DNA from 3 places in the Promicromonospora sp. Populi genome. Region 1 is predicted to be linked to each of the others. Evidence: riboswitches for the same ligand, from Rfam matches in the RefSeq annotation. Region 1 holds a riboswitch; each other region holds the start of a gene.
What was found. Region 1 has a riboswitch for cyclic di-AMP ahead of AB1046_RS16880 (C40 family peptidase). Riboswitches for the same ligand answer to the same signal wherever they lie in the genome.

Region 1 (3,267 bases):
CTCTGGAGGAAAATCACATGGGCTTCTGGGCCTTTCTCATCCTCGGACTGATCGCCGGCGTGATCGCACGCATCGTCATCCCGGGCAAGCAGCCGGGCGGATTCTGGGTCACGCTGCTCCTCGGTGTGCTCGGCGCCATGCTGGGCGGCTGGCTGGGTGGACTCATCTTCAACATCAGCTTCGACGAGTTCTGGTCCTGGTCGAGCTGGCTGTTCGCGGTGATCGGCGCGATCATCGTGATCCTGATCGTCCAGGCGATCTTCGGCCGGCGTAAGACCGCTTGATCGCGGCATCCCGCGGCCGCGCCGCCGCCGTCGTCGCTCTGACGATGGTGGTCGGCGCGGCCGCTGTCGCATGTACGGACGGTGGTGCGACGCCGCAGTCCACCCTCGGTCCGGTGCCCGACGACGTCGCCGCCCACCTCAGCGTCGAGGTGGGGCAGGGGCGTACGCAGTATGCCGACCGGGAGATCGTTCTCGAGGTGACCAACAGCTCCGACGAGACGATGACGCTCGTCTCCGGGGCCCTGGACGCCGACGGCTTCGGGCCGTCGCACCCCACCAGGGAAGGGCGGACAGCCGTCCTGCGTCCTGGCACTACCCGCGACGTCTACCTGGGGCTGGGCGAGGCGGAGTGTGCCGGCTTCCCGGCGGGACCGGACGAGCCGGTGCCGGACGCCGCGCCGTCCGCCACGATCACGCTGGCCCTGGGCGAGCACGACGAGCTGGGCCCGGTGAGCGACGTCGTCGTCGACGCCGGTGATTCCGGCGGGCACCTCGCTCGCAACCATGCGGTGGACTGCGCCCAGGCCGCCGTGGCGGCGGGCGCACGCCTCGAGGTTGATGCCGACGTCCCCGTCGAGGCGCGCGACGGCGAGCTGACCGCGCTGGTCAGCCTGCGGGTCGAGCCGGTGGCGGGTGGCCCGGAGGTCACGATCGACCGGCTGGGCGGGACCACGCTCATGGAGAACCCCGACCCGAGCGGCGGCGCCTCCGGCTGGGTCGGCGAAGACCTGGCCGGGCAGGACTCCGGCCGGATCATCCTTCCCGTCGTGCCCGCCCGTTGCGACGCTCACGCCGTGGGCGAGGACAAGCGCGGCACGTTCGTGCCCGTCTACGCGAGCGTCGACGGCGAGCCGCAGCACGTGATCTACGTGCCGATGCCCGACGCCGCGCGCGCCGACCTGTTCGCCTTCATCGCGGACACCTGCGACTGGCCTCAGTAGCCGCCATCGAGGCGGGTACGCGAGAGGCGCCGCCTCCGGCGTCGGGCACAAACCCGATGCGGAGGCGGCGCCTCGCGATGCGGAACTACTGCTGCGCGCGACTCAGGTGACGCGGACGAACGTCGGGCTGTTCTGCCACATCTCGGTGTAGCGCACCGGCATGCCGGCGGCCCACGCTTCGATGATCATGCCGTCGCCCGCGTAGATGGCCACGTGGCCGGGGGTCCAGACGATGTCGCCGGGCTCCGGGTAGGTGACCTGGTAGCCGACGCCGAGCAGCGCACCGGACGAGTGCGGGAGCGAGTAGCCCAGCTGCGAGTACACGTACTGGACCAGGCCCGAGCAGTCGAAGCCTGCGGACGGCGACGCGCCGCCCCACACGTACGTGATGCCGAGGTAGTTCAAGGCGATGTTGACAGCCTGCTGGCCGACGGGGACCGGGTCCGGTGCGTCGACCGAGACGACGGCGGGAGCGGTGCTCTCCTCGCCCTCACCCTCGCCCGCGGCACCCGAGCCCGAGGAGGTACCCAGAACTTCCATCTCGATCGGCATCTTCGCGTTGATCGGGACTGTCACGGTGCGGGAGTTGACGACGGCCTGCTTGGCCACCGCGGTGAGCGATTGGAGGTCAGCCGTGTTGAGCTTGGCCGTCTTGACGTCGGTCTTGAGGTCCATCGCAGGGGCCGCGTGGGCCGTCGTCGCGATGGTCGAGATCAGGACGCCGCCTGCGGCTGCAGCGAGGGCGCCGCGGCGGGCAACGTTGCCGGCGTTCTCGGTGGCGGTACGAGCGAGGATAGTCAGCGGTGTCATGGCCGGACGGCTGTCACGATGCCGTCCGCGGAGGGAGTTCGTCACCTAAATGTCTCCTGTACCGCCTGCGAGGTCAGCTGTCGGGTTCGGGTAGGAGTACAACACCCGGCCGCACGGCTACTGGGGGGTACCGTCCGGCTTCACCCCGAGGACGACGATCCTGCTGTCGCCCGGAAGTGGGTCCCCCGCTCCTGTCTCGAACGTCTGGTCGTGAACCGGTGACAGGATTCGGCGTCCGGCTCGCGGCTCCACCGATGTGGTGGGGCAGAAGTCAAAGTACACACGTTCCCGGAAAAAGTCACGATCAGATTACGCATTACGGTCTGACCCAACGAAGGTGGAGATTTGCGTCCTTCCGGGCTTCAGGGGTTATGACCGACATCACACTTCCGCTATCGTCCGGCGGCATGGCCGATAGTGAGTACCGCATCTCCGCCTGGTGGGTGCTTCCCATAAGCGCTGTCGCGTGGTGGATCTGCGGATTTCTGCCCTGGCTGATGCAGCTGTCGTACGAGTTCACGGGCTTTGCGGAGGGCGCGATTGCGGGGGTCGCCGGCTTCCTACCGGTCCCGCTCACCGCCGACGGCGCCATGGTCGGCCTGGTCACGATGGCCCTGTTCGGCGGCGTCCTCGCCGGCGCCACCTCGCGCCTGCCCGCCTCGGCCGGCGCCGGGGCGGCTGCGGCGATCGCGGGGACCCTGCTCGGCTTGACTGCCGCGGTCGGTGGCTCCTGGTGGCTTGTTGTCCGCGGGGGCGTGCCCGACGATTCGGTACCGCTCGGGATGCTCGTCGCCACCGGTGCGGCGGGGATCGTCGGGCTGGGCGCCGGCCTGCTGACGGGCCTCGGGCCTGCCGCCCTGCGCGGCCCCGCGCTCGCCCTCCCGGTGGTGCTCCTCGACAGCTGGTTGTGGGGCCTCGTCCCCGGCCATGCGGTGGCTCCGGTCGGCACGTGGTGGATCCTCGCGGTCGCGCTCGGCATCGCGTTCGGCCTCGCCGTGGACAGCAAGCCCATCGAGCTGCTGGGCTGGCTGCCCACGGCGGGCATCGTCTGGGTGCTGCAGGCGGCCGGTCCGGCGCTCGTAGCCGTGCAGGAGGGCATCCGGCCGGGTTCGCCATTCGTTGACGACGCGCTGACCGCGGCCCGTATCGCCTGGGACGAGATCGCCCCGGCGGCCGTCGTGTCCGAGGGGCACCAGCTCGGCGCCTGGGTGGTCGCCCTGTTGCTCGGGGCG
Region 2 (3,267 bases), 1.5 Mb from region 1:
CGGCCAGTCGCTCGGTGCTGACTACGGGTAGCCCGGCGTATGTCCTGCGGCCCAAGACGGTCGAGGACGTGCGGGCGGCTGTCGGATTCGCCGGCGGCTCGGGGCTCGCCCTGTCAGTGCGCGGCGGCGGCCACAGCTTTCCGGGCTTCGGCACCAATCACGGCGGCGTCGTGATCGACCTGAGCGAGCTCGCGGACATCGAGGTCGTCGACGACGAACGTCACCTCGTGCGGATCGGCGGCGGCGCCACCTGGGGCCAGGTCGCGACGGCACTGGCCGCGCACGGCCTGGCGATCTCCTCGGGCGACACCCGGAGCGTCGGCGTCGGCGGGCTGACGCTGAGCGGCGGAATCGGCTGGAAGGTACGGAAGTACGGCCTGGCCCTGGACAACTTGGTCGCCGCTGAGGTGGTCATCGCCGACGGCGAGGTCGTGACCGCGAGCGCCGAGCAGAACCCGGACCTGTTCTGGGCGATCCGCGGTGGCGGCGGCAACTTCGGTGTCGTGACCGCCTTCGAGTTCGCGGCGCACCCGACGACCGACGTCTTCTTCGGCAAGGTCACCTTCCCGGCGGCGGAGGCCGGTGCCGTGCTCCAGGGCTGGGCGGACTACCTCCGTACCGCCCCGGAGGAGCTCACGTCCATCGCGAGCCTCGCCAACCCGTTCGCCGGCGGCCCCGAGGCTCCGGTCGAGATCCACGTCGCCTTCGACGGCGACGACGCAGAGCTCGCGGACCGGGCGCTGGACCCGATCCGCCGGCTCGGGACGGTCCTGGACGACGACGTCGCGCTGACGCCGTACGCGGACATCCTCGAAGAGGGCGCGACGCCGCCGCCCGGCATCCAGCTTGTCGCCCGGAACGGGTTCGTCGAGCGGGAGTCGGTGCCCGAGACCCTGCGGATCCTCGCCGAGGTCGGGACGTCGCCGGGGTCGCCGCTGATCGCCGTCCGCGGGGTGGGTGGTGCGGTGTCCAAGGTCCCGGACGATGCGACCGCCTATCCGCACCGCAGAGCGGAGCTGATGGTCGTGACCCTCACCGGTGGTCCGCAGCCGGTCGTCGAGGCGGCTCGTCCGGGCCTGGACGCGATCTGGGGGCGGCTCGCCCCCCAGCTCAGCGGCGCCTACGCGAACTTCCTCTCGACGGCCACCGAGGATGACGTCGCAGCGGTCTACCCCGCCAAGACGTACCACCGGCTGGCGGGGATCAAGCGTCGGTACGACCCCGAGAACCTGTTCGCGGGCAACCACAACGTGCTGCCGGAGTAGGTCTCACCCGACAATTCGGTCTCCGGTGCGCGGGCACCGCCCTGACCAGGGCGGGGACCCGCGCACTGTGACCTATCCCATGTCCGATTTGCCGTCAATAGGTACGCCAGCAGGCCGGATAGGCGTAATCCGATTGTGACTATCGGACGGTCGGGGGTTACGTTCGATCCCGCTCACGGCAATTCCGTGAGCTCTCGAGGCGGACGCCGAGCCCTGTCACCGCCGCGAGATCTGCAACAGCCAGACGACAGGGACGGGGGAACCACCGTTTGCGGGCACCATCGGGTGCCCTTGGGGTGAAGCCGCACAACGAGCAGTACCGCGGCCGGGTCAGTCTCCGATCCGAATCCGACAGCTCACCTCGTAGGCGCCGGGAGAGACAGAACGTGACTACACGCACGCCTGGGCGCCATCGTGCTGCCCGCAGAGCTATCACCCCCCTGACCCCCATCTCTCGCGCTGCCAGCCGTGGTCTGTCCAGCGCAGCCCGCCGTGGCGCGCTCGTCGCGGCCGGTTCGGGCCTTGTCGTCTCGCTGCTCGGCGTCCCCGCGACCGCCGCGCCGGCTGAGGACCCCAGCACGAACACCGCAGAGCTCAAGGCCGTCAAGGACGCCGTGCAGGCGGCCGCCCGGGAGGCGAACACCACGGTGCCCGCCGAGCTGACCACCGCGAAGGTCGACACCGCGCCTGCCGTGAAGGTGGCCGCCGACAGCGAGTTCGAGCTGGAGACCGGCACCATCAAGGTGACGCCGGCGCCCGAGCCGGAGCCGGAGCCGGAGCCTGAGCCCGTCGTGGCTGAGGAAGCCGTGGCTGAGGAAGCCGCCGCCGTGGCCCCGGCCGCGTCCAACTCGGCGATCGTCGACATCGCCATGCAGTACCTCGGCGTCCCGTACGTCTGGGGCGGCTCCACCCCTGCCGGGTTCGACTGCTCCGGCTTCACGTCCTACGTCTACGCCCAGGTCGGCGTCAGCCTGCCGCACTCCTCCTCGGCGCAGCGCGACGTCGGCACCCAGGTCTCCGCGGCCGAGGCCCAGCCGGGCGACCTGATCTGGAGCCCCGGCCACGTCGCCATCTACGCGGGCGACGGCATGCAGATCGAGGCTCCGGTCCCCGGCGAGACCGTGCGTTACTCGTCGATCTGGCAGTCCAGCCCGGTCTTCCTCCGCGTCGGCTGAGCCGGAACGGAACCGCACACCCCGAAGGGCCCGCACCACACGGTGCGGGCCCTTCGGCGTCCCGACCCGAGCTGACCTGGGTTCAACAGTGGTCTGCGCAACACCTCTCGCCGTCGGGCCTGCGCCAGTGGCAGGATCTCCACCATGAGCGCCCCCGGTAGCGTCGAGACCAACGCCCTGAACACCATCGACGAGACGGAACGGCGCGGGTCGCCGCGCAACCTCTTCTGGCCCTGGTTCGGGGCCAACGTGTCGGTGCTCGGGCTGGGCTACGGCTCCTACCTGCTCGGGTTCGGCGTGTCGTTCTGGCAGGCAACCGTGATCGGCGTGGTCGGCATAGTGGTGTCGTTCCTGTTCTGCGGGTTCATCTCGCTGGCCGGCAAGCGCGGGTCGGCACCGACCATGGTGCTGTCGCGGGCCGCGTTCGGCGTGCGGGGCAACAAGCTGCCCGCCTTGCTGTCCTGGATCCTCACCGTGGGCTGGGAGACGGTGCTGGTGGCGCTGGCCACGCTCGCGACGTCGACAGTGCTTAGCACGCTGGGCTGGGGCGGCGGCACGATCACGCAGGTCGTGGCCCTCGTCGTCGTGGCGGGCATCGTGGTGGTCGCCGGCATCTTCGGGTTCGACCTGGTGATGCGGCTGCAGGTGGTCATCACGGTGCTGACGGCCGTGCTCACCGTGGTCTACATCTTCCTGGTCGCCGGCCACGTCGACTGGGCGGCGGTCTCCGCGCTCCCGGCCGGGGGCGGGCCGCAGGTGATCGGCGGGCTCGTGTTCATGATGACCGGGTTCGGCCTGGGCTGGGTCAACATGGCGGCCGACTACTC
Region 3 (3,267 bases), 1.3 Mb from region 1:
TGTCCGGCGCGCACACCCCGGGTGCGCCCGTCGGCGTCGGTCCAGGCGACCTCCGGATCCGAAGCACCTGACGCGCCCGGGGCACCCGAAGCACTCAGGCCCCCCGAGGCGCCCGGGTCCACAGCGGTGACGGTCGCCGAGGTGACGATCGTCGCGCCCGCGGCCACCGCGGCGTCGCGCAGGGCGCCCGAGACGGCGCCCATGCCGCCCACCGGCACGTCCCAGTCGCCGGTCCCGTTGCCGATCACGTGGTAGAGGAAGCAGCGGTTCTGCCGCAGGGACGGCTCGTCGACGTCGGCGAACGTGCCGATCAGGCCGTCGGTGGCGGCCACGCCGCGTACGACGTCGTCGGCGAAAGTGCGCCGCAGCACCGCGCCGAGGGGCTCCTCGAAGAGGGCGCGCCAGGCGGCCTCCCCCACGCCATCGACCACGAGGTCCCGCACGGCCGCACGCGGGAGCAGCGGCTCGGTGAGCGTCGGCGCGAGGCGGCGGGCGACCTCGGCGGTCATCGTGTAGAAGCGCCCCCAGGCCTCGAAATCGGCGTCGGATCCGCTCCCCGAGCCGGTACCTGAGCCAGTGCCTGAGCCCGAGCCAGTGCCAGTGCCGGCCAGGCGCCGGAACGAGGCGCGCGTGGCGGCGGCGTCCTGGGTGTCGACGAGGAGGCCGCCGTCGGCCACGGGGGTGTAGGAGGAGTAGCGGCGACGCACGAGGCGGATCGGCAGCCCGAGCTCGTCGATCACCTGCCGCGGCAGGAGCGAGACGAGGTAGGAGTAGCGCGACAGCCGCGCGTCCACGCCGGCGAACGGGCGGGCCGAGACGGCGGCGCCGCCGACGTGGTCGGCACGCTCCAGGACGAGGACGGATCGGCCGCCTTGGGCCGCGTACGCCGCTGCGGTGAGGCCGTTGTGACCGCCGCCCACGATGACGACGTCGTACCGGGAGCGAGTGGAATCGGGCATGTCCGCCATGGTGGCACGGGCACTCAGCGGGGGCACTCATTGCCAGGAACGTGCCTGCCCAGGACGCTATGTGACCTAATCGTGACATTTGAGAGAAAGGTGGGTACGGTCATGACACCTCGCCAGCAACGGCGGGGTCCTGGTCCGGACGCCGAGCCCTGTCACCGGATCTGAGCAGCTAGAACGTGACAGGGGCGGGGGAACCAAGTAAGCGGGCACGCGAGTGTCCTCGGGGTGAAGCCTCCTTTGGAGGCCGGGTGAACTGAACTCCCCATCCGAACCCGACAGCTCACTTCGTAGGCGTCCGAGGAGATCACTGGTGACCGTACTCACCGACCGCACCCACAACCGGGCGGACGACCAGACCGCCCGCCCGAACAACCGGGGGCGGCACCGCGCCGAAGGCCCCGCACTCACCCCCTTCACCGCACTCACCCAGACCGCCGCCGAGAATGCCGCCCGTACCGGCGCCATCGCGGTCGTCACGTCCGGCATGCTGGCCTCGGTCTTCACCCAGACCGCTTCCTCCGCGCCCGCCGAGACGCACACCCAGGCCGCACTGGCCAACGCCACACCGGTCAGCAACACGGTCGACACCGCGCCCCGCGCCGGCCTCGCCGAGAACCTCGTGACCAAGGTCAAGGTCACACAGGACGCCGACTTCTGGGCCGAGCGTGGAAGCGTCACCGTGACGCCGTACGCCGAGACCGAGGCCGGCATCGCCGAAGCCAAGGCGAAGGCAGAGGCCGAGGCTCGCGCCAAGGCCGAGGCGGAAGCCGAGGCACGGGCCGAAGCCGAGGCGGCAGCCGCCGCTGAGGCCGCGGCCGAGGCCTCAGCGGAAGCCGAGGCCGCCGCGGTCTCCAGCAGCGCGGAGTCCTCCGACCTGGGCCAGCAGGCAGTCAACCTGGCTCTCGAGTACGTGGGCGTGCCCTACGTGTGGGGCGGCTCGTCCCCCAGCGTGGGCTTCGACTGCTCCGGTCTGGTCAGCTACGTCTACGGGCAGCTCGGGATCAGCATCCCGCACAGCTCCGCGCAGATCTCGACCATCGGCTACCAGGTCTCCGCCGCGAACGCCCAGCCGGGCGACATCGTCTGGACGCCGGGCCACGTCGCCCTCTACGCGGGCGACGGCAAGGTCGTCGAGGCGCAGCAGGCGGGCACCCCCGTGCAGTACGGCACCATGTGGCAGGACAACCCGGTGTTCATCCGGGTGACGGGCTGACCTGACCCACCCGGTACTGCGAAGCAGAGCGTCTGTCCTGCCCTTCCCCAAGAACAGGCCGGACGCTCTGCTTCGCCGCTCGACCCTGGTCCGGTAACGTCCCCGGCGTGAAGATCCTCGTACCGGACGTGCCGTTCGACCTCGACTTCCCGGCCCTGCTGCCCGACGGCGGAGCCTCCTTCGCGCCCGGCGGCACCGACACGGTGGTCGCTTATCGCATGAACGAGCCGGTGCCCGACGAGCACCTCGACGCCGAGCTGCTGGTCACCTGGGCCAGCCCGCCGAAGATCGTCGCCGACGCCGCCCGCCGCCTGACCGGGCTCCGCTGGGTGCAGACCCTCTCCGCGGGGCCTGACGTCGCGCTGCGCGCCGGGTTCGGTCCCGACGTCGTCATCTCCTCCGGCCAGTCCCTGCACGACGACACCGTCACCGAGCACGCCTTGGCCCTGATCCTGGCCTCGGTGCGCCGGATCGACGTCTCCCTCGCCGCGCAGCGGGAGCACCGCTGGGCCAAGGAGATCTCGTTCGCGCAGGGCGACCCCGTCACCGGCCGCGAGTACACGCTCGACGGCGCCCGCGTGACCATCTGGGGCTTCGGGTCCATCGCCCTGCGTCTGGCCCCGCTGCTGACGGCGCTCGGCGCGCAGGTCACCGGCGTCGCCTCCCGGGCGGGCGAACGCTCCGGGTACCGGGTGGTGGGCGCCGACGAGCTGGACGCGCAGCTGGCCGAGACCGACCTGCTCGTCTCGTTGCTGCCCGGCCTGCCCAGCACGCGGCACATCCTCGACGCCCGCCTGCTGAGCCTGCTGCCGCCGACCGCCCGCTTCGTCAACGTCGGGCGGGGAGCGACCGTCGACGAGGAGGCGCTCGTGGCCGCGCTGCGGTCCGGCGCTCTTGCCGGCGCGGCGCTCGACGTCATGGAGACCGAGCCGCTGCCCGCGGACTCGCCGCTGTGGGACGTCCCGAACCTGATCCTCACGCCCCACGTGGCGGGCGGACGCCCCCGCGGCGCGGCCCGCTTCCTGGCCGCCCAGCTGACGTCCTGGCACAAGGGCGAGGAGCTACGCAACGTAGTCAAGCGCTGAC

Region 2: another riboswitch for cyclic di-AMP. It lies ahead of AB1046_RS00200 (C40 family peptidase); the one in region 1 lies ahead of AB1046_RS16880 (C40 family peptidase).
Region 3: another riboswitch for cyclic di-AMP. It lies ahead of AB1046_RS10965 (C40 family peptidase); the one in region 1 lies ahead of AB1046_RS16880 (C40 family peptidase).

The regions. Positions count from the first base shown of each region.
Region 1 is NZ_CP163528.1:3,727,501-3,730,767, forward strand. It holds gene AB1046_RS16870 (GlsB/YeaQ/YmgE family stress response membrane protein) at 18-284, shown strand; gene AB1046_RS16875 (hypothetical protein) at 281-1,225, shown strand; gene AB1046_RS16880 (C40 family peptidase) at 1,328-2,035, opposite strand; cyclic di-AMP (ydaO/yuaA leader) riboswitch at 2,083-2,279, opposite strand; gene AB1046_RS16885 (hypothetical protein) at 2,443-3,267, shown strand, end outside.
Region 2 is NZ_CP163528.1:34,492-37,758, reverse strand. It holds gene AB1046_RS00205 (FAD-binding oxidoreductase) at 1-1,265, shown strand, start outside; cyclic di-AMP (ydaO/yuaA leader) riboswitch at 1,460-1,649, shown strand; gene AB1046_RS00200 (C40 family peptidase) at 1,652-2,440, shown strand; gene AB1046_RS00195 (cytosine permease) at 2,585-3,267, shown strand, end outside.
Region 3 is NZ_CP163528.1:2,396,693-2,399,959, forward strand. It holds gene AB1046_RS10960 (phytoene desaturase family protein) at 1-968, opposite strand, end outside; cyclic di-AMP (ydaO/yuaA leader) riboswitch at 1,109-1,272, shown strand; gene AB1046_RS10965 (C40 family peptidase) at 1,279-2,181, shown strand; gene AB1046_RS10970 (NAD(P)-dependent oxidoreductase) at 2,289-3,266, shown strand.